Regions from separate parts of the Kitasatospora sp. NPDC059327 genome, predicted to be linked through region 2. Evidence: riboswitches for the same ligand, from Rfam matches in the RefSeq annotation. Region 2 holds a riboswitch; each other region holds the start of a gene.
What was found. A riboswitch is a leader RNA that binds a small molecule or an ion and turns the genes downstream of it on or off. The one in region 2 is predicted to bind cyclic di-AMP.
Positions count from the first base shown of each region.

Region 1: it holds a riboswitch for cyclic di-AMP, as region 2 does, so the genes downstream of both, ACFXHB_RS31960 (peptidoglycan DD-metalloendopeptidase family protein) here and ACFXHB_RS11325 (NlpC/P60 family protein) in region 2, are expected to answer to the same signal.
Region 3: it holds a riboswitch for cyclic di-AMP, as region 2 does, so the genes downstream of both, ACFXHB_RS40390 (transglycosylase family protein) here and ACFXHB_RS11325 (NlpC/P60 family protein) in region 2, are expected to answer to the same signal.

Region 1 is NZ_JBHYYB010000070.1:25,960-32,090, forward strand. Features, by position in the region: gene purB (adenylosuccinate lyase) at 1-152, shown strand, start outside; gene ACFXHB_RS31955 (MFS transporter) at 160-1,701, opposite strand; cyclic di-AMP (ydaO/yuaA leader) riboswitch at 2,015-2,175, shown strand; gene ACFXHB_RS31960 (peptidoglycan DD-metalloendopeptidase family protein) at 2,180-3,226, shown strand; gene ACFXHB_RS31965 (DUF2470 domain-containing protein) at 3,693-4,412, opposite strand; gene ACFXHB_RS31970 (MFS transporter) at 4,610-5,845, shown strand; gene ACFXHB_RS31975 (RidA family protein) at 5,906-6,131, opposite strand, start outside.
Region 2 is NZ_JBHYYB010000013.1:146,779-152,909, reverse strand. Features, by position in the region: gene ACFXHB_RS11335 (NYN domain-containing protein) at 1-630, shown strand, start outside; gene ACFXHB_RS11330 (NlpC/P60 family protein) at 843-1,886, shown strand; cyclic di-AMP (ydaO/yuaA leader) riboswitch at 2,213-2,367, shown strand; gene ACFXHB_RS11325 (NlpC/P60 family protein) at 2,378-3,538, shown strand; gene ACFXHB_RS11320 (NlpC/P60 family protein) at 3,765-4,823, shown strand; gene ACFXHB_RS11315 (hypothetical protein) at 5,096-6,040, shown strand; gene ACFXHB_RS11310 (glycosyltransferase 87 family protein) at 6,073-6,131, opposite strand, start outside.
Region 3 is NZ_JBHYYB010000132.1:13,194-19,324, reverse strand. Features, by position in the region: gene ACFXHB_RS40390 (transglycosylase family protein) at 21-1,349, opposite strand; cyclic di-AMP (ydaO/yuaA leader) riboswitch at 1,336-1,496, opposite strand; gene ACFXHB_RS40385 (hypothetical protein) at 1,889-4,048, shown strand; gene ACFXHB_RS40380 (hypothetical protein) at 4,167-5,075, opposite strand; gene ACFXHB_RS40375 (DUF397 domain-containing protein) at 5,590-5,835, shown strand.

The DNA of each region.
Region 1 (6,131 bases), on a different contig from region 2:
TGGACCGGGCCGCGCTGGACGCGCTGCTCGCCGACCGGCTCTCCTTCACCGGCGCGGCCGGTGCCCAGGTCGCCGAGGTCGTCCGCCGGGTGGAGGCCGTCGCGGCCGCCTACCCGGAGGCCGCCAAGTACGCCCCGGATGACATTCTCTGACGACTCGTCAGGCCTGTGTGGGTCCCGTCGCCGATCCGGTGGCGGGGCCTTCGCCGTGGTCGGCGCCGACGTGCCCCGGATCGAGCGGCGGGCCGTTGGTGCCGCAGGTGTAGCGGCAGTCCGGCTCGGCGACCGGGTGGTCCTCGGGAGCCAGGACGTTGCCCCGGACCGTGGTGAAGGCCGTCAGTCCGCCGGCGGCCAGCAGTCCGGCGCAGATCATCATGGCGATCCGGAAGGCGGAGTCCACCGAGGCGGGCACCTGGTAGGCGTCGCCGCTGAGCCCGGCCAGCGCGGGCAGGGCGGCCACCGCGAGCAGACCGGCCGCGCGGGCGGCGGCGTTGTTGACGCCGCTGGCGATCCCGGCGTGCCGGACCTCCACCGCCGCCAGCACCGTCGCGGTCAGCGGTGCCACCAGCAGGACCATCCCGCAGCCCATCACGGTGACGGCCGGCAGCACGTCCGTCCAGTACGAGGCGTCCGCGCCGATCCGCAGCATGAGCAGCACGCCCGTCGCGCAGATCAGCGGCCCCACGGTGAGCGGCAGTCGCGGGCCGATCCGCTTGCCGAGCCGGCCGGCCCGGGCGGACAGCGCGAGCATCAGCACGGTGATCGGCACCAGGGCCAGCCCGGAGACCAGCGGGGAGAACCCGGAGACGATCTGCAACTGCACGACCAGCAGGAAGAACACGCCGCTGAAGGCCGCGTAGACGCAGAGGGTGACCAGGTTCACCGCGGTGAACAGCCGGGAGGAGAAGAGGCCGAGCGGCAGCATCGGCTCCGGGACGCGGCGCTCGACCACGACGAAGGCCGCGCCCAGCAGCACTCCCGCCGCGCCGGCCAGCCAGACCTCCGGCGAGAGCCCGCCGCCCGCGGCCGTCAGGGCGTAGGTGACCGAACCCAGGGCGAGCGCGGCCAGGGCCGCGCCGAGGGCGTCGAACCGGCCGGTCGCGCTCTCGTCCCGGCTCTCCGGGACGTGCCGGGAGGCCACCGCGATCACCAGGACGGCGAGCGGGACGTTCAGCAGGAAGATCCACCGCCAGCCGGGGCCGTCCACCAGCCAGCCGCCGAGGAACGGACCGATCGCCGCCGACACCCCGCCCAGACCGGACCAGAGGCCGACCGCCGCCGACCGGTCGTCAGGGTGGAACACGGCCTGGAGCATCGCCAGCGAGCCGGGGGTGAGCAGTGCCCCGCCGATGCCCTGCACCGCGCGGGCGGCGATCAGCACCTCGATGGTGGGCGCCGCGGCGCACGCCGCCGAGGCGGCGGCGAACCAGAGCACGCCGATCAGGAAGACCCGGCGCCGGCCGTAGCGGTCGCCGAGCGCGCCGCCGAGCAGGATGAGGCCGGCCAGGGTGAGCAGATAGGCGTTGAGCGTCCACTGCAGTGCGGCGAGCGGGGCGCCGAGGTCGGTGCCGATCCGGGGGAGGGCGACGTTCACCACGGTGCCGTCGAGCATCGCCATGCTGGAGCCGAGCACCGTCGCCAGCAGTACCCAGCGGCCCTGTGCGGTGCCCAGGCGCAGGGTGCCGGCCTCGGAGGTGGTCATCACCGCCCGATCGTGCGCCCCGGGAGGCGACGTGACAAGGCTCACCGGGGGTGTGTCGGCAGATGGCTTTCCGTAGGTGATCGCATGCGGACGGCCATCGAAATCGGCGGAGCGTCGCGGATCAGTGGCACGCGGTGAATCGATTGTGCACATACTGTGCAGCCGATCATTCGGAGTGTCACGAGCCGTCCGGCATTGGTTGCCGATTCAAGAGATCGACATTGCTTCACCCGGGTGGATGGGCTTTAGTTCAGCGACCGCCCGGCATTGGCCCGGGTGGCCACCGGGTGGAACGCCTAGTCCTGCCGCTGCCCGGTGGTACGAACCGAACTCTGTACGGCAGGAGCGGGGGACCCAAAGGTAAGTCGCCGGACCGGAATTCGCGGTCCGGCTTGGGGTGAAGCCGCGCTATGCGGCCGGGCAACTCCAGCCCGAACCCGACAGCTCACCTCGCAGGCGTCGGAGAGGACAGTTCCCCATGCCCGCACAGGCTCGTCGTATCGCCCTGCCCCGCGCCGCCCGCATCGGCATCGCCACCGCCGTGACCGGCGCCGCCTTCGCCCTTCCGCTGGTGACCACCATCAGTGCCCAGGCCCACACCGCCCCGGCCGCGAAGCCCGCGCAGACCAGCACCTGGACCGGCGCCACCAGCGTCGACGCCACGCCGGCCGCCGCTGCCCAGGCCGCGGCTCCGGCCGCCGAGGCCGCCAAGCCCGCCGCCGCTCCGGCCGAGGAGACCTACAAGGTCGCCGGTGGGGACACCCTGTCGAAGATCGCCGACGCCAAGCAGGTCGAGGGCGGCTGGCAGGCGCTGTACGACCACAACCGCTCGGTCGTCGGTGCCAACCCGAACCTCATCTTCCCGGGTCAGCAGCTCGCGCTCGGCGCCAAGGCCGCCGCGGCCCCGGCCGAGGCCGCCAAGCCCGCCGCCCCCGCCGCCCCCGCCGCGAAGCCGCAGGCCTCGCAGGACTCGGCGAAGCCGGTCGCGAAGCCCGCCGCCCCGAAGCCGGTTCAGGCCGCCAAGCCCGCGCCGGCCACGGCCACCAAGCCGGCCGCCCCCGCCGCGAAGCCGGCCGCGCCAGCCGCCACCCAGGCTCCGGCCGCCGTGGCCGCCACCTCCGGTTACGTCGCCCCCGTCGCCAACCCGAAGCTCGGCACCGCCTACGGCGTGGCCGGCTCGATGTGGTCCTCCGGTCACCACACCGGTGCCGACTTCGTCGCCTCCACCGGCACCCCGCTGCGCGCCATCGCGGCCGGCACCGTGGTCAAGGCCGGCAACGGCGGCGCCTACGGCAACGAGGTCGAGATCAAGCTCGCCGACGGCAAGTACGCCCAGTACGCGCACCTGTCCTCGATCGGCGTGAAGATCGGTCAGACCGTCACCGCCGGCCAGCAGATCGGCCTCTCGGGCGCGACCGGCAACGTGACCGGCCCGCACCTGCACTTCGAGATCCGCAGCGGCTCGGAGTACGGCTCGGACATCGACCCGATCGCCTACCTGCGGGCGCACGGCGTCTCCATCTGACCGGAAGTCGGACCACCGCTGGGTGCGGGGCGAACGACCTCCCGGGATGGTCATGTCGGGTGACCGCTCGACCGGGTGATCGCCGCACCACCAGTGGATCATGGGCGCGGGACACGCCCAGGCCGGCCCGGCTCACGAATTTCCTTCGTGGGCCGGGCCGGCCATTGCGCGTTTCCGCCCACGGATATCGGGTGCGGATTCTGATACCCGTTCACCCCCCCTGTCTCGGCGGGTTTTCGGGAGTCGGCCGCGCCGGCCCTACGGGCCTTTCCGGGGTTGTCGGTGGGTTGTTCGGGGCGGATGCCGGGCGGGTTCGGACGGAATGCGGTCGGGGACCGCCCGGAATGCGGTCGGCCCGTCCGGAGTCGGACGGGCCGTCGGCCTGCTGTCGTCGGGTGAGCTGTCCGGTGCCGCTTCGCCCGGTGTCCGGTGTCCGGTGCCGCTTCGCCCGGTGCCCGGCGTCCCGTCAGGACCGGTGGGCGGGCAGGTCGCCGTGCGCGGCGGTCAGCAGCTGGTGCACGCGGTGGCCGAACTCGTCCGCGTCACGGGCCGGTTCGGGGAAGACCAGGCGGACGTCCCGGTGGCCGTACGGGTGGTCCAGGCGGAGCACCAGGCCGTGCCGGTCGAGGGCGAGCGGGCGGACGTCGGGGTGTCCGGCGAGCAGCTCCGGGTCCAGCAGCCGGGTGAGCAGGTCGAGGGCGTCCGGGTGGTCGTCGGCGAGGTGGGTGAGCATCGCGGCCTCGAAGCGGGCGAGCGGGTCGGGCGCGGCGAGGGAGAGGTCGGCACCGGTGAGGGCGGAGGTGCCGTAGGGGGTGGAGAGGACGGCGTGCGCGACGTCCAGTCGCAGGTGGACGCTGAGGCCGTCGTCGGCGAGGTGCGCGAGGTGGAGGCGGCCGGCCAGGGTCAGGCGGCCGCGGACCCGGTCGCGGACGGCGACCGGGGCGATGTCGGTGAGGTCCAGGACCACGGCGAGGCCGTCCTGTTCGCGGGTGACGGCGAGCGTGAGCGGCGCGTCGAGCGGGGCGCGCAGGCGCAGTCGGGACCCGTGCACCGATACCGGGGTGTCCAGGTCGTGGTGCTCGCCGCAGGCACGGATCACCACCGAGGAGGTGGCGCTGAGCAGGCTGCAGACCCGTTCGGCGGCGGTGGGTTCGGGCGCCTCGACGTCGACGGGGCTGGGGCTCATGACGACCTCCGTTGGTTAGGTGAGCCTAACCTAATCACTTCGACGGGGGAGGGCAAGGTGCGGGGGGTGGGAGTGTCGCGCCGATGCCATTGCGAATGGAGATAGGGAGCGCTTGCAAGTATCGGGTCCAGGGTCGTATTGTCGACGCTGGTAGTTGCACACGCAATCATCTGTTCGCTCCGGAAAGCGGTCCCCTCATGCCCCTCGCGCTCCTGGCGCTGGCGATCAGCGCCTTCGGCATCGGCACCACCGAGTTCGTGATCATGGGCCTGCTGCCCGAGGTCGCCGGCGACTTCTCGGTGTCCATCCCCAGCGCCGGTCTGCTCATCTCCGGCTACGCACTCGGCGTCGTGATCGGCGGCCCGCTGCTCACCGTCCTCGGCACCCGGATCCCCCGCAAGGGGATGCTGCTGATGCTGATGGGCCTGTTCATCGCCGGCAACCTGGTCTCCGCCGTCGCGCCCGCCTTCGGTCTGCTGCTGGTCGGCCGGGTGCTCGCGGCCTTCGCGCACGGCGCCTTCTTCGGCATCGGCTCGGTGGTCGCCGCCGACCTGGTCGCCCCGCACAAGCGGGCCGGCGCCATCGCCCTGATGTTCACCGGGCTCACCGCCGCCAATGTGCTCGGCGTCCCGATGGGCACCCTGCTCGGCCAGCACTTCGGCTGGCGCTCCACCTTCTTCGTGGTCGCGGTGCTCGGCGCGATCGGCTTCGCCGGCATCGCCGCTCTGGTCCCCGTCCAGCCGAGGGTCGCCGACACCCGGCTCGGCCCGGAGCTGGCCGTCTTCCGCAAGCCGCAGATCTGGCTCGCGCTGAGCATGACGGTGCTCGGCTGGGGCGGCATCTTCGCGATGTTCACCTACATCACGCCGATGATGACCGAGATGGCGGGCTTCGCGCCCTCCAGCGTCACCTGGCTGCTCTTCCTCTTCGGCGTCGGCCTGTTCGCCGGCAACCTGCTCGGCGGCTGGTTCGCCGACCGCGCGCTGATGCGCAGCCTCTACGTGATCCTCGCCGCGCTGGCGGTGCTGCTCTTCGCCTTCACCGTCGCCTCGCACAGCAGGACCGGCGCGATCGTCGCCATCCCGCTGATCGGGGTGTTCGGCTTCGCGACCGTCGCGCCGCTGCAGAAGCGGGTGATGGACCAGGCCGCCGGCGCGCCCACGCTGGCCTCGGCCGCCAACATCGCGGCCTTCAACCTGGGCAACGCGCTCGCCGCCTGGCTCGGCGGACTGGTCATCTCGTCCGGCCTCGGCTACGACGCGCCGAACTGGGTGGGCGGGCTGATGGCCGCGCTCGCCCTGGGGATCGCGCTGCTCTCCGGTGCGCTGGAGCGGCGGGCCGGCGGTGCCGGCGGCCGGATCGTGGCGCGCGGTGGTACGGCCGTGGCGCACGGCAGTACGGCCGTCGAGGAGGCGGTCACCGCCGGGCGGTGACCGTGTGGCACGCGCAGGGGCCCGGACGAGCGTCCGGGCCCCTGCGCGTGGTGGCGCGGCTCAGCCGATCACGGCCTGCGCGTCGATCTCGACCAGCATCGGCTCCTGCGGCAGCTCGACGAAGATCGTGGTGCGGCAGGGCTTCACCCCGCCCGGCTTGACGTTCTCCTCGATGAACGCGGCGTAGACCTCGTTCATCAGCGGGAAGTCGGCCCGCTTGGTCAGGTAGACGCGGAACATCACCACGTCCTCGATGGTGGCGCCGCCGGCCTCCACGATCGCCTTC
Region 2 (6,131 bases):
GCCGCCGAGCAGGGCCGCCGGTCGGCCCGCGAGGGGCGCAGCGTCGAGGACATGAGGCTGCGGCTGCTGCTGGACACCGTGCTGCAGTCGGCGCAGGGGCTGCAGCGGGAGCTGGCCCTGCCGGTGTCGCAGATCCGGCCGGCCGACCTGGTGGAGGCGGTGGTGCCGGGTTCGGCCTCGCCGCACGACGTGGCGCGGCGCGGGCTGGCGGAGGACGATCCGGCGCTGCTGGACCAGTTGCTGGCGATCCCGCAGGTCCATCTGGTGGTGGACGGCTACAACGTGACCAAGACCGGCTATCCGGCGCTGCCCCTGGAGCAGCAGCGGATCCGGCTGCTGGGCGGGTTGGCGATGCTGGCCCAGCGCACCCAGGCGGAGGTCACCTGTGTGTTCGACGGGCAGGACCTCGACGTGCCGGTCATCATGGCGCCGCCGCGCGGGGTCCGGGTGCGGTTCAGCCGGACCGGTGAGACGGCGGACGAGCTGATCCGCCGGCTGGTGCGGGCCGAACCGCAGGGGCGTCCGGTGGTGGTGGTTTCCGCCGACCGTGAGGTCGCGGAGGGCGTGCGGAAGGCCGGCGCGCGCCCCGTGGCTTCCGTGCTGCTGCTGAACCGGCTGGCCCGGCCCTGACCTCGGCCGGGAGCCGTCCGGGACGGAGTGACGCCTGGTCAGCGCCCGGTTTGCGGGGTTGTGAGGATCCGGTGAAGTCATGGCGGTGGGTGGAGGTTCACGCCATCGGGGGAGTGGCGCAAAGCGTGGATCTTCACTAGGGTCTGGCGTCAAACCTATTTTCCGGATTCTCACCCAATCGGGTGAGTCCGTTGGAAGAAGGAGCCGGTCCCTTGGCCACCCACCGCCGTCCCAAGCAGCCGAGCCGCGCGCGGGTCTCCGTGCTCACCGCTGCCGCGGCGACCGCGGTCGCCCTCTCCGCCCAGGTCGCCGCGCACGCCGCGCCGAGTCCGTCCCCCAAGAAGGAGGACGTGAAGGCGCAGATCGACCAGCTGCAGGAGGAGGCCGAGCAGGCCACCGAGAAGTACAACGGCGCCAAGGAGCGGGCCGACCAGCTGCGCAAGCAGTCGGACCAGCTCCAGGACCAGGTGGCGCGCGGCCAGGACCAGATGACCCAGCTTCAGGCCGGGCTGGCCGAGGTGGCGGGCGCGCAGTACCGCACCGGCGGCATCGACCCGTCCGTCCAGCTGATGCTCTCCTCCGACCCGTCCGGCTACCTGGACAAGGCGTCCAGCGTCCAGCAGGCCAGCTCCAGCCAGGCCGACGCGCTCAAGGGCCTCCAGGACCAGCAGCGCCGGCTGGACCAGCAGAAGGCGGAGGCGGCCGCGATCCTGGCCTCCCTGGACAGCACCACCAAGGACCTGAACCAGTCCAAGGCGGAGGTCAACAAGAAGCTCAAGGAGGCTCAGGACCTCCTGAACTCGCTGAGCGCGGCGGACCGGGCGGCGCTGAAGGCCGCCCAGCAGCAGGCGGACCGGGCCTCGCGCGGCAGCGAGCGGGCCGACCTGGGCAGTCTGCCGCAGGCCAGCGGCATGGCCGGGGCGGCCGTCGCCAACGCGATGAGCAAGCAGGGTTCGCCGTACCAGTGGGGCGCCACCGGGCCGAGCGGCTTCGACTGCTCCGGCCTGATGGTCTGGTCGTACGCCAAGGCCGGCGTCACGCTGCCGCGCACCTCGCAGGCGCAGGCCAACTACGGCAGCCGGGTGCCCTCGCTCGCCGAGGCCCAGCCGGGCGACCTGATCATCTACCGCGCCGACCGCAGCCACGTCGGGATGTACATCGGCAACGGCATGGTGGTGCACGCGCCGCACACCGGTGACGTGGTGAAGGTGATGAAGGCCGACGCGATGCCGATCAACGCGATCCGCCGGGTCTGACGGACCGGCACGACACGCCCGCGGGCCGGGACGCGGCCTTGTGATCCACGCCACCCCCTGATCGGGGGTGGCGTCGGCGTTCACGGCGTCGCGGTGACAAACGATCAGCTCCGCGTAGATCATTGATCACACTCGGTCATATTCACAAGTGAACTTGGATATTCTTCCGGCATTTTTCTGACAAGGATTTGAACGGATCACGGTTCTGTTACTAGGGTCGTGCCTCGAACCACCGCACAGTCGATCACCCAGTCCGGGTGGCGGCGGGGGTTGCCGTCGAGTTCGTGAAGCAGCGGGGCAGGTCGTCTGCCCGACGGGGAGCCCAGTGGTCGGGGGCGCTGTGGAGCGGAGCCGGGGAACCATGTTCCTCCGGGGTGAATCGGCGCCAGGTCGACCGTGAGAACGGTCGGTGAGGCGTCGTAGGGCACGCTTCCGGCCCGAACCCGTCAGCTCACCCGGTAGGCGGACGTAGGAAGAAGGAGTCCGCCTTCGTGGCGTCCCATCGTCGTCCCAAGCCCGCCGGCCGCGCCCGGGTCTCGATCCTGACCGGTGTCGCCGCAGCGGCGGTCGCCCTCTCCGCGCAGTCCGGCGCCCACGCCGACCCGACGCCGACCAAGGACCAGGTCAAGGAGCAGGTCGACCAGCTCAACGAGCAGGCCGAGCAGGCCACCGAGAAGCTCAACGGCGCCCAGGCCAAGCAGCAGGAGCTGCAGAAGCAGGTCGGTGAGCTGCAGGACAAGGTGGCCCGCCAGCAGGCCTCGGTGACCGAGGCCCAGGGCGGCCTGGCCGAGATCGCCGGCGAGCAGTACCGCAACGGCGGCATATCGCCGACCGTCCAGCTGATGCTCTCGTCCAGCCCGGACAGCTTCCTCACCCAGGCCGGTGCGATCAACCAGGCCGGCAGCACCCAGTCCAACGCCCTGAAGGACCTTCAGGAGCAGCAGCGCAGGCTCGACCAGGACCGCAACGAGGCCCAGGGCAAGCTCGCCGAGCTCGAAGCCACCACCCAGCAGCTGAAGGCCTCCAAGGAGGAGGTCCAGGGCAAGCTGGCCAAGGCCCAGGACCTGCTCAACACGCTGACCGAGCAGGAGCGCCAGGCGCTGCGCGCGGCCGAGGAGAAGGCCGCCGCCGAGGCGAAGGCCAAGGCGGACGCCGCCAAGGCCGAGGCCAAGGCCAAGGCGGACGCCGACCGGGCCTCCCGCGACAACACCCGGGACAACCTGGCCGGCTCGTCCTCGTCGGCCGCCAAGCCCGCCGCCCCGGCCGCGGCCGCCGCGCCGTCCGCGCCCGCCGCCAACGGCTCGCGCGCCGCCGCCGCGATCGCCGCCGCCGAGAGCAAGCTGGGCGCGCCGTACGTCTACGGCGCCTCCGGCCCGGGCTCGTTCGACTGCTCCGGCCTCACCAGCTGGGCCTACGCCCAGGCCGACGTGTCGCTGCCGCGCACCTCGCAGGCCCAGGCCACCGTCGGCACCAACGTCGGCACCAACATCGCCAACGCCCAGCCCGGTGACCTGATCATCTACCGCGCGGACCGCAGCCACGTCGCCATCTACGTCGGTGGCGGCCAGGTCATCCACGCGCCGAAGCCCGGTGCGAACGTCCGGTACGAGACCGCCAGCATGCTGCCGATCTCGGCCATCGTGCGTGTCTGATCCGACGTCCGCTGCCGCAGGCCCGGTCTCCCCTCGCGGGAGGCCGGGCCTGCGGCTTTCGCGGTGGACCGGTCTGATGTCCGAATGCGGGTCAAATATTCGGGTTGAGAGGGGTTTGGACTCGCTCGCCCGGACTCGCTAACGTCTGCCACCGGACTCCCGCTCTAGAGCCGCCCGCTCCGGTGCGGCGGCGGGGCCCCCGGCCCAGGATCGGAGCCACCGTCGTATGGCCGTGCACCGCCGTTCCCCCCTGCCCGGCGCGCTCGCCCGCGCGCTGGTGCTGACCGCCGCGGCCACCACCGCGCTGGGGGTGGCGACGGGTGGTGCCGCCCAGGCCGCCCCGGGCGCGCCCGACGGGCCGCCGAACCGCAAGGACGTCAAGGCGCAGGTGGAGCAGCTGTACGACGAGGCCGAGCAGGCCTCGGAGAAGTACAACGCGGCACTGGACGCCCAGCAGCGCCTCCAGTACGAGACCGGCACGCTCCAGCAGCAGGTCGCCGTCGCCCAGGACGAGCTCAACCAGCTGCGCGGCGACCTGGCCACCGTGGCGGGTGCCGAGTACCGGGGCGGCGGGATGGCGCAGACCGTCCAGCTGATGCTGTCCACCGACCCGGAGGGCTATCTGTCCAAGGCCCGGACCCTGGAACAGGCCGCCGAGCGGCAGAACGAGACGCTGCACGAGGTGGTGTCCCGTCAGCGCCGGCTCGACCAGCGCCGGGCCGAGACCTCCGTGAAGCTCTCCGAGCTGGAGCAGACCCGCCGCGCCCTCGCCGAGAGCAAGCAGCAGATCCAGCAGCGGCTGGCCAAGGCGCAGCGGCTGCTCAACAGCCTGGGCGCCGGTGAGCGGGCCCGGCTGGCGGCCCAGGACGCCCGGGAGGCCGAGCAGCGGGCCACCCGGGGCACCGACCGGCTCGACCTGGGCACCGCCCCGCCCGCCTCCGAACGCGGCGCCGCCGCGCTGGCCGCCGCCGTCAAGATGATCGGTTCGCCCTATGTGTACGGATCCACCGGGCCCCGTGCGTTCGACTGTTCGGGTCTGATGTACTGGAGCTGGCGGCAGGCCGGAGTGACCCTGCCGCGCACCTCGCAGGCACAGGCGTCCGCCGGCCAGCGGGTCAGCATCTCCGACGCGCGACCGGGAGACCTGGTGATCTTCTACCGGGACATGCACCACGTCGGCATGTACGCCGGTGGCGGGGTGATCGTGCACGCCCCCTACCCGGGTGCCAAGGTCCGCTACGAGAGCGTCAACGCGATGCCCGTCGCCGGGGTGATCCGGCTCTGAGCCGGCCCGGCCCGACACCTCCCGCCGACGCGCCCGCGGCCCCGCCACCGGGAGGCGCGCCCCGGTCACGCCGCGGCGCGCTGTCCCGGCGCGGTGCGCTGCTGCTCGCGGCGGGCGGACTGGCCCAGCTCTCGCGGCCCCGGGAGGCACCGGCGGCTCCCGCGGCCGCGGCGGACCACCGGGCCGAGCTGACCGGGCTGCTGGCCGAGCGGGCCCGGGCCCTGGCCGCCGGGCTGTCCGCGACCCCGGTCGAGCTGGCCTACCGCAACCTCGTGCTCGGGCCGGGCGGTGGGCCGGACCGGCTGACCGGGACCGCCGAGCTGACCGTCCGGGTGGCCGGCTACGACGAGTACCCGGTGGTCCACCCGCGCCGGCTGGCGCTGCTGCGCGGCGGCGACGGCTGGCGGGTCGAGCGGGAGGAGGCCACCGGCGGACCGGCGCCGCTCTGGGACTTCGGGACGGTGCGGGCGGCGAGCGGCGCGCACTGCCTGGTGCTCGGCCTGGCCGGCGGGCCGGAGCCGGAGCGGCTCGCGGTCGTGGCCGACCGGGCCGTCCCGGCCGTCACCGCCCTCTGGGGCAGCGCCTGGGCGGGCCGGCTGCTGGTGGAGCTGCCCGCCACCGAGGAGCAGTTCGGCCGGCTGCTGGACGCCGATCCGGCGGGCTGGGGCGGCATGGCGGCGGTCACCACCGCGGCGCCCGGCGCCCCCTGGCACACCCCGGCGGACCGGGTGCTGGTGAACCCCGGGGCGTACGAGGGGCTCAGCGACTTCGGCCGCCAGGTGGTGACCACCCACGAGGCGGTGCACGTGGCGACCCGGGCCGACACCCGTGCCTGGACACCGCTCTGGCTCTCCGAGGGCGTCGCCGACTGGACCGGCTACCGGGACTCCGGCCGTTCGCCTCGGCAGATCGCCCCCGAGCTGGCCCGCGACGTCGCCGCCGGGAAGGTGCCCTCGGCGCTGCCCGCCGACCGGGACTTCACGGCCGGCGCCGCCGGCATCGCGCAGGCCTACGAGCAGTCCTGGCTGGCCTGCGAGCTGATCGCCCGCCGCTACGGGCCGCAGCGGCTCGTCGACTTCTACCGGGCGGTCGGCGCGGCGGGCCCGGGCACCGACCGGGACGAGCGCACGGACCGTGTCCTGCGGGACGAACTCGGGCTGGGGTTGGCCGATTTCACCGGGCTCTGGACGGCCGAGGTCCGCCGGCTGGCAGGGTAGGCCGGCCCGGGCACCCGGCAGCCCGGCACCCCCTAGCGGCGTCGCGGGGCCGGGGCCTCCGGTCGGTCGATGCCGTCCAGCAGGTCCTGCT
Region 3 (6,131 bases), on a different contig from region 2:
AGTGGCCCGCGCGCGAGGGATCAGACCCGGCCGGCGAAGTCCGGGGCCCAGTTGGCGACGGTCTGGGTCCGCACACCCGAGCTCGGGTTGGCGGCCTCGACGTAGCTGCCGTCGCCGATGTAGATCGCGACGTGGTACACGCCCGAGTCCTGGCCGTTGTTGGACCAGAACAGCAGGTCGCCCGGCTTGAGGGCGTCCAGCGAGACGTGGGTGCTGGCGGCGGCCTGGTCGGCGGCGACGCGCGGGACGGAGATGCCCGCGGCGCGCAGCGCGGCCTGGGTAAGGCCCGAGCAGTCCCAGCCGCCGTTGCCGGTGCCGCCGTAGACGTAGGCCTGGCCGACCTTCGACTTGGCGAAGGAGACGGCGGCGGCCATGCTGCCGGTGGCGGCCTGGGCCGGGGCCTCGGCGGCCGGGGCCGGGGTGGCCGGGGCCCCGGTCTGCGCGGCCGGCTCGGCGGCGGTCGTGGTGGAGCCGGCGGCCTGGCCGGTCTTGCCCGAGGAGCGGTTGAACCAGTCGAAGCCCTGACCGGACTCGTTCGAGGCCTGCGCCTTGGCACGGTCGCCCAGGCTCAGGCGCTGGCCCGGGTAGATGACGTGCGGGCCGGCGGTGAGGGAGCCGCGGTTCAGCTCGTACAGCCGCTCCCAGCCGCCCTGGATGTTGTTCTTGTCGGCGATCGAGGAGAGCCAGTCGCCGGCGACCACGGTGTAGTCGCCGGCCTTGGTCCCGGTGTCCTGACCGGCGGCCTGGCGCTGGTACTGCTGCCAGTTCTGACCGCCCCGCGACTGCTGGGCGGAGTCGCCGGCGGCCGGGGCGGCCTTCGGGGTGGCCGCGGGCGCGGCCGGCTTGGCGGCGGGGGCCTGGGTCTGTGCCGGGGCCGGGGCCGGGGTGGCCTTCGGGGCGGCAGGCTTGGTGGCGGTGGCGGTGGCGGTGGCGGTGTCGACGGCGGCCGGGGTGCCGCCCTTGGTCAGACCGGCCTTGACGGAGCAGACCGGCCAGGCGCCGGGGCCCTGCGAGGCGAGCACCTTCTCGGCGATCGCGATCTGCTGGTCCTTGGTGGCGAGGTCGGCGCGGGCGGCGTACGCGGTGCCGCCGAACGCCGCCCAGGTGCTGCTGGTGAACTGGAGGCCGCCGTAGAAGCCGTTGCCGGTGTTGATGCTCCAGTTGCCGGTGCTCTCGCACTGGGCGACCTTGTCCCAGGTGGCGACCGAGGCGGCGGAGGCGGTGCCGGAGGTGAGGCAGGGGACGGTGAGGCCGATGCCGACGACGCCGAGGGTGGCGATCGCGCGGCGGGTGCGGCCGGACAGGCGGGTGCCGTTGGTGGGCAGCATGAAGACGTGGTCCTCTCCCACGCCTGCGAGGTGAGCTGTCGGATTCGGGCTGGAGTTGCCCGGCCGCGCTGTGGACGCGGCTTCACCCCTAGCCCTGAACCGGTTCGCGGACCGGTCCCGGGCGACTTACCTGTGGTTCCCCCGCTCCTGCCGCGGTGCGTTCTGCGCTGCCAGCGCACCCGACGGCAGGACTCGGCGTTGCGGGTGGGCTGGGTCCGTGTGGCCACGAACGGGGAGCACGTTAAGCAGACTTAAGTTCAATCCGCAAACATGTGTGATGCACGTCACGGTTTGCGAAACGGGTGGTGAATGGCTGTCCACCATGATCAGAAATGACCGATTTCGGGCAACGCCCGTCGGAGTCACGGCAACTGCCTATGCTTCAGGGCGTCAGGATCGACGCGGCCGTCTGGGGGGAGGGCTACGCAACGATGGCCATGGACGAGGACCCGCGGGCCGGCCGGCCCGCCGCGCGCGCCCGTGGAGCGCACCGCAGGGCAAAACACCGCAGAGCGGACATCCCGCCCGTAGAGCCCCGAACTCCCGTACCTCGTCGGACGATGCTGCGCTGGCTCGCCGTCGGCACGGTGTTCGCGGCGGTCGGCGGCGAGGAGGCGCTGCGACGCTCCCTCGGCGGCGGCGCCGAGCCCGTGGCGGCCGTCCAGGGCCCCGTCCCGGCCCCGGCGGCGGACGGCACGCCCGCCGGGCACCTGCACGGCGCCCCGTCGCCCCGCTCGTCCCCGGGGACGTCCGGTCCCGGTCCCGGCGCCACGTCGGCGGGCATCCCCGAGGGCGCCGTCACGCCCGGAACGCCCGCCGCCGCGCCCGCCCCCGCGCCCACGCCGGACCAGGGCGGCCGCCGCTGGTCCGATCCGGCCGGCTGGGGCGGCCGGGTGCCCGGCCCGCGGAGCGCCGTCCGGATCACCGACCGGGTGCTGCTCGACACCGACGCCACCGTCGGGTCGCTGCTGGTCGAGCCCTCGGGCGCGCTCACCTTCGCCGCCGACCGCAGCCTCACCCTCGCCGCGGCCGGCAACGTCGAGGTCCGCGGCACCCTCGCGCTCGCCCCCGACGGCGCCGCCGTCCACACCGTGCGGTTCCCCGCGGTCGACGAGCGGCGGTTCCGGGGTGACGGCATGAAGGTGGTCGACACCGACGTCGGCCTCTGGGTCACCGGCGCCGGGTACCTGCGGCTGGACGGCGCCGCCAAGACCGCCTGGGTGCGCGCGGACCGGGCGCTCGCCGCCGGCGACACCACCGTCAGCCTGGCCGCGCCGCCCACCGGTTGGCTGCCCGGTGACGAACTGGCCGTCACCCCGACCGGCCCGCCGAACGAGGACGGCTTCTCGACCCGCTACGACCTGGCCGTCGTCCGGTCCGTCAGCGGATCCACCGTCACCCTGGAGGCACCGCTCCAGTACCCGCACCCCCGGGTGAGCGCCGGTGGCGGCGTCACGGTCGGCGCCGAGGTGCTCAACCTGACCCGCAGCGTGCGGGTCGAGGGCACCGCCGGGGGCCGCGCCCACGTCCACCTCACCAGCAGCCGCCGGGCCGACCTGCGGCACGCGGCGCTGCGCTGGGTCGGCCCGCGCGCCGACACCGAGGAGTCCTGGAAGGGCCCGGACGGCAGCGCGCCGGTCACCGCCCCGGTGCTCGGCCGCTACGGGCTGCACTTCCACATGCTCGGCGACACCACCCGGGGCACCGTCGTCGAGGGCGTGGTGGTCCGCGACGCGGGGAGCCACGCCTTCGTCCCGCACGCCAGCCACGGCATCACCTTCCGCGGCTGCGTCAGCCACGACACCTGGGAGGATGCCTACTGGTGGGACGGCCCGCTGGACACCCGCACCCCGCAGCAGCCGTCCGACGACATCGTCTACGACTCCTGCGTCGCCTCCCGCACGCGGCTGGAGCCCAATCCGCGCGCCTACCGGCTGGCCGGCTTCAACCTCGGCGCCGGCACCGGCGGCAAGGCGGTGGACTGTGTGGCGGTCGGCGTCCAGGGGGCCGACGGCGCCTCCGGCTTCGAGTGGCCGGAGAACAGCGAGGGGGTCTGGACCTTCCAGCGCTGCCTGGCCCACAACAACCTGCGGAACGGCATCTTCGTCTGGCTGAACGCCCGGCAGCACCACGTGGTCACCGAGTTCGCGGCCTACCACAACGGCGGGTGGGGCATCGAGCACGGCGCGTACCTCAACGACTTCGACTACACCGCGAGCGTGCTCTACGGCAACGGCGCCGGGGGAGTGGCGCTGCACGCGCTCGGCCGGGACACGGGGACGCTCTTCGACGGGTTGCTGATCGACGCCGCCGGGCAGAGCGACTTCGGCGTCTCCACCGCCCGGCACGAACTCGCCGGGGTGACCGTCACCTTCAGCCGCAGCCGGATCACCGGCCACCGCCGGGCCGGGATCGCGTTCCGCGCCACCCCCGACGGCAAACCGGACGACGTCCTCGTGCTGGACTGCGAGTTCGGCGGCAACGAGCTCTGGATCGACCCGGAGTCCGCGCCGCCCGCGAACCTCCTGCTGCGCCGGGCCGGGCAGGCCGAGGTGCTCCAGGTGCGCAAGGCGGACGGCGGGGGCGCCGCTCAGCCGCGGTGGAACGCGACCGGGGTACCGGTACCGACCTTCGCCGCGCAGTCCCGGCCGGTGCAGGTGCCGGCGTTGCGGCTGAGGGACGCCGCGGCGGTCACCGGCCGGGTGGGCGGGCGCTCCTGAGGCGGGTGCTCCCCGGCGGGCGGGGGCCGTTCCGGGCGGCGTCCCACCCGGCCGGGGCCGACCACACGTCGAGGGCCCGGAGCGGGTGCGCTCCGGGCCCTGCGGCGTTCGTGGTCCGCTACTCGGCGGCGGCCTCCGCGGCCTCCTGGGCGGCGGCCTGCTCGGCGTAGGCCTCGGGCGCGACGGCGGGCAGCACCGCCAGGTAGGTGGAGGCGATCAGCTGGCCCACCGTCGGGTAGGCGCCGAGCGGCGCGGCGCTCGGGCAGCCGGTCTCCTCGGCGGCGGTGGCGAGCAGCTCGGAGTCCGCCTCCGGGCCGATCACCAGCGGGGCCAGCGCGGGGCGCTGGGAGCCGGTCTCCTTGAGGTGCGCGACGGCGGCGGCCACCGAGCCGGGCACGTCGAGCGCGGCGGCGACGACCGGCACCGCGAGGCGGGCGGCCAGCAGCACGCCGGTGATCCCGGCGGCCGCGGCGGCCTCCTCGCCACCGACCGTGGTGAGGACCACGCCGTCCGCGGCCGTCGCGATGGCGAACAGCCGGGCGCGGTCGGCCCGGGCCAGTCCGGCCTCGGAGAGGCGGACGTGGACGGCTTCGGCGAGCAGCGGGTGCGGGCCCAGGACGTCGGTGACGTGGGCGCCGTACTGGGCGGCCAGCGCGTGCAGTTCGGTCAGGAAGTCGTGCGGGCCGGGAACCAGCGGCACCACGACCGGAGCGGGCAGGCCCGCTTCGGCGGCGTGCGCCAGCAGCTCGGCGACGGTGTACTCGTCACTGCCGGGCGCGCTCTCGCCCGCGACGTCGGTGAGGTAGCCGGCCGCGGTCTGCACGCCGTTCTGCTCGCTGCGTACGATCGAGAGCAGTTCCTCGACGACGGAACGGGACTCCGGCCCGGCGGTCGCGGGCACCGCGAGCACCAGGGCCGGGGAGCCGGTCGGGATCTCGGGGCGCTCGGGGCGGCGGTGGCGCCCCCGCGCACGGGAGCCTGGGGTGCGGACGGGCAGTGGCGCGCCCGGGATGGCTGCGGTGCTCATGGCGGAGATCGTAGGACATCGGCCGGCCGAGGCTGCAGTCGGCTGCCGTGCCGGGAGGGGCGGGCTGCCCGAAAACCGGACATACCGTAACCAATCCCTGTGTGGCCACCACTTCTCCCTGAGACGTGACGGGAGGTGCGTCGCGTTGCGGCGGTGGCACGTGACATGTCTCACAGCATGCGGACGGTCTGACGGAGTGTCACGGCGGTGCGACTGCGGGCGTCCGAAGATCAACATTCAGCGGGTGGCCGCCTACGGGCGGTTATCGGAGTCCTACCGGTTCCATCGGGAATGTCCGCTTACGTTCCCTCAGGTGTCGGGGCGGTGAAGAGTTCCGATATGTCGACGAAAGGCCCGTGCACCTGCAACGTCCCGTGCTGATGCACGTGCACTGGAGCTATCATCACGTCAAGTGAGGCGTTGTGCCGGGCCGGTACGGGGCCGGTCCAGTCGTTCGGCCGAGTGCCGGGGCGCCGAGCTGGACGACCACTCCGGAGCTCTTCGGGAGATTTCTATGCACGACAGGTACGACACGTACAACGGGATGGCGGCCGCGGACCTCAAGGACGTGGTCTGGCAGAAGAGTCTGCACAGCAACTCTCAGGGCAACTGCGTCGAGTTCGCCGCCCTCCCGGGGGGCGACGTGGCGATGCGCAACTCACGCTTCCCGGACGGCCCGGCACTGATCTACACCCGGGCCGAGATCGCGGCGCTGCTGCTGGGCGCCAAGGACGGGGAGTTCGACCACCTGGCGGTCTGAGCGGTCGTCCTCTTCACCATCGGGGGGCCGTCGTGGGTGCTGACACCACGACGGCCGTTGTCTTCTCCGGCCGTCCGCCCCGTGGTGGGCGCCGTCCGGGTGCCGCCGGAGCGGCTGTCCGGCCAGGGGTGCTCGCCGGGGCTGCCGCGGGTCGGGTGGCCGGCGCGGGCTGCCGGGGCGGCGCGGGACGCCGGCCGCGGTGCCGCCGCGGCGGCTGCCGAGTGGCCGTGGCAAGGGGTGTGCCAAGGGGTGTGCGGGGCCGCAGGCCGGGAGTGGTGTGGTCCTCCCCGGAGCCG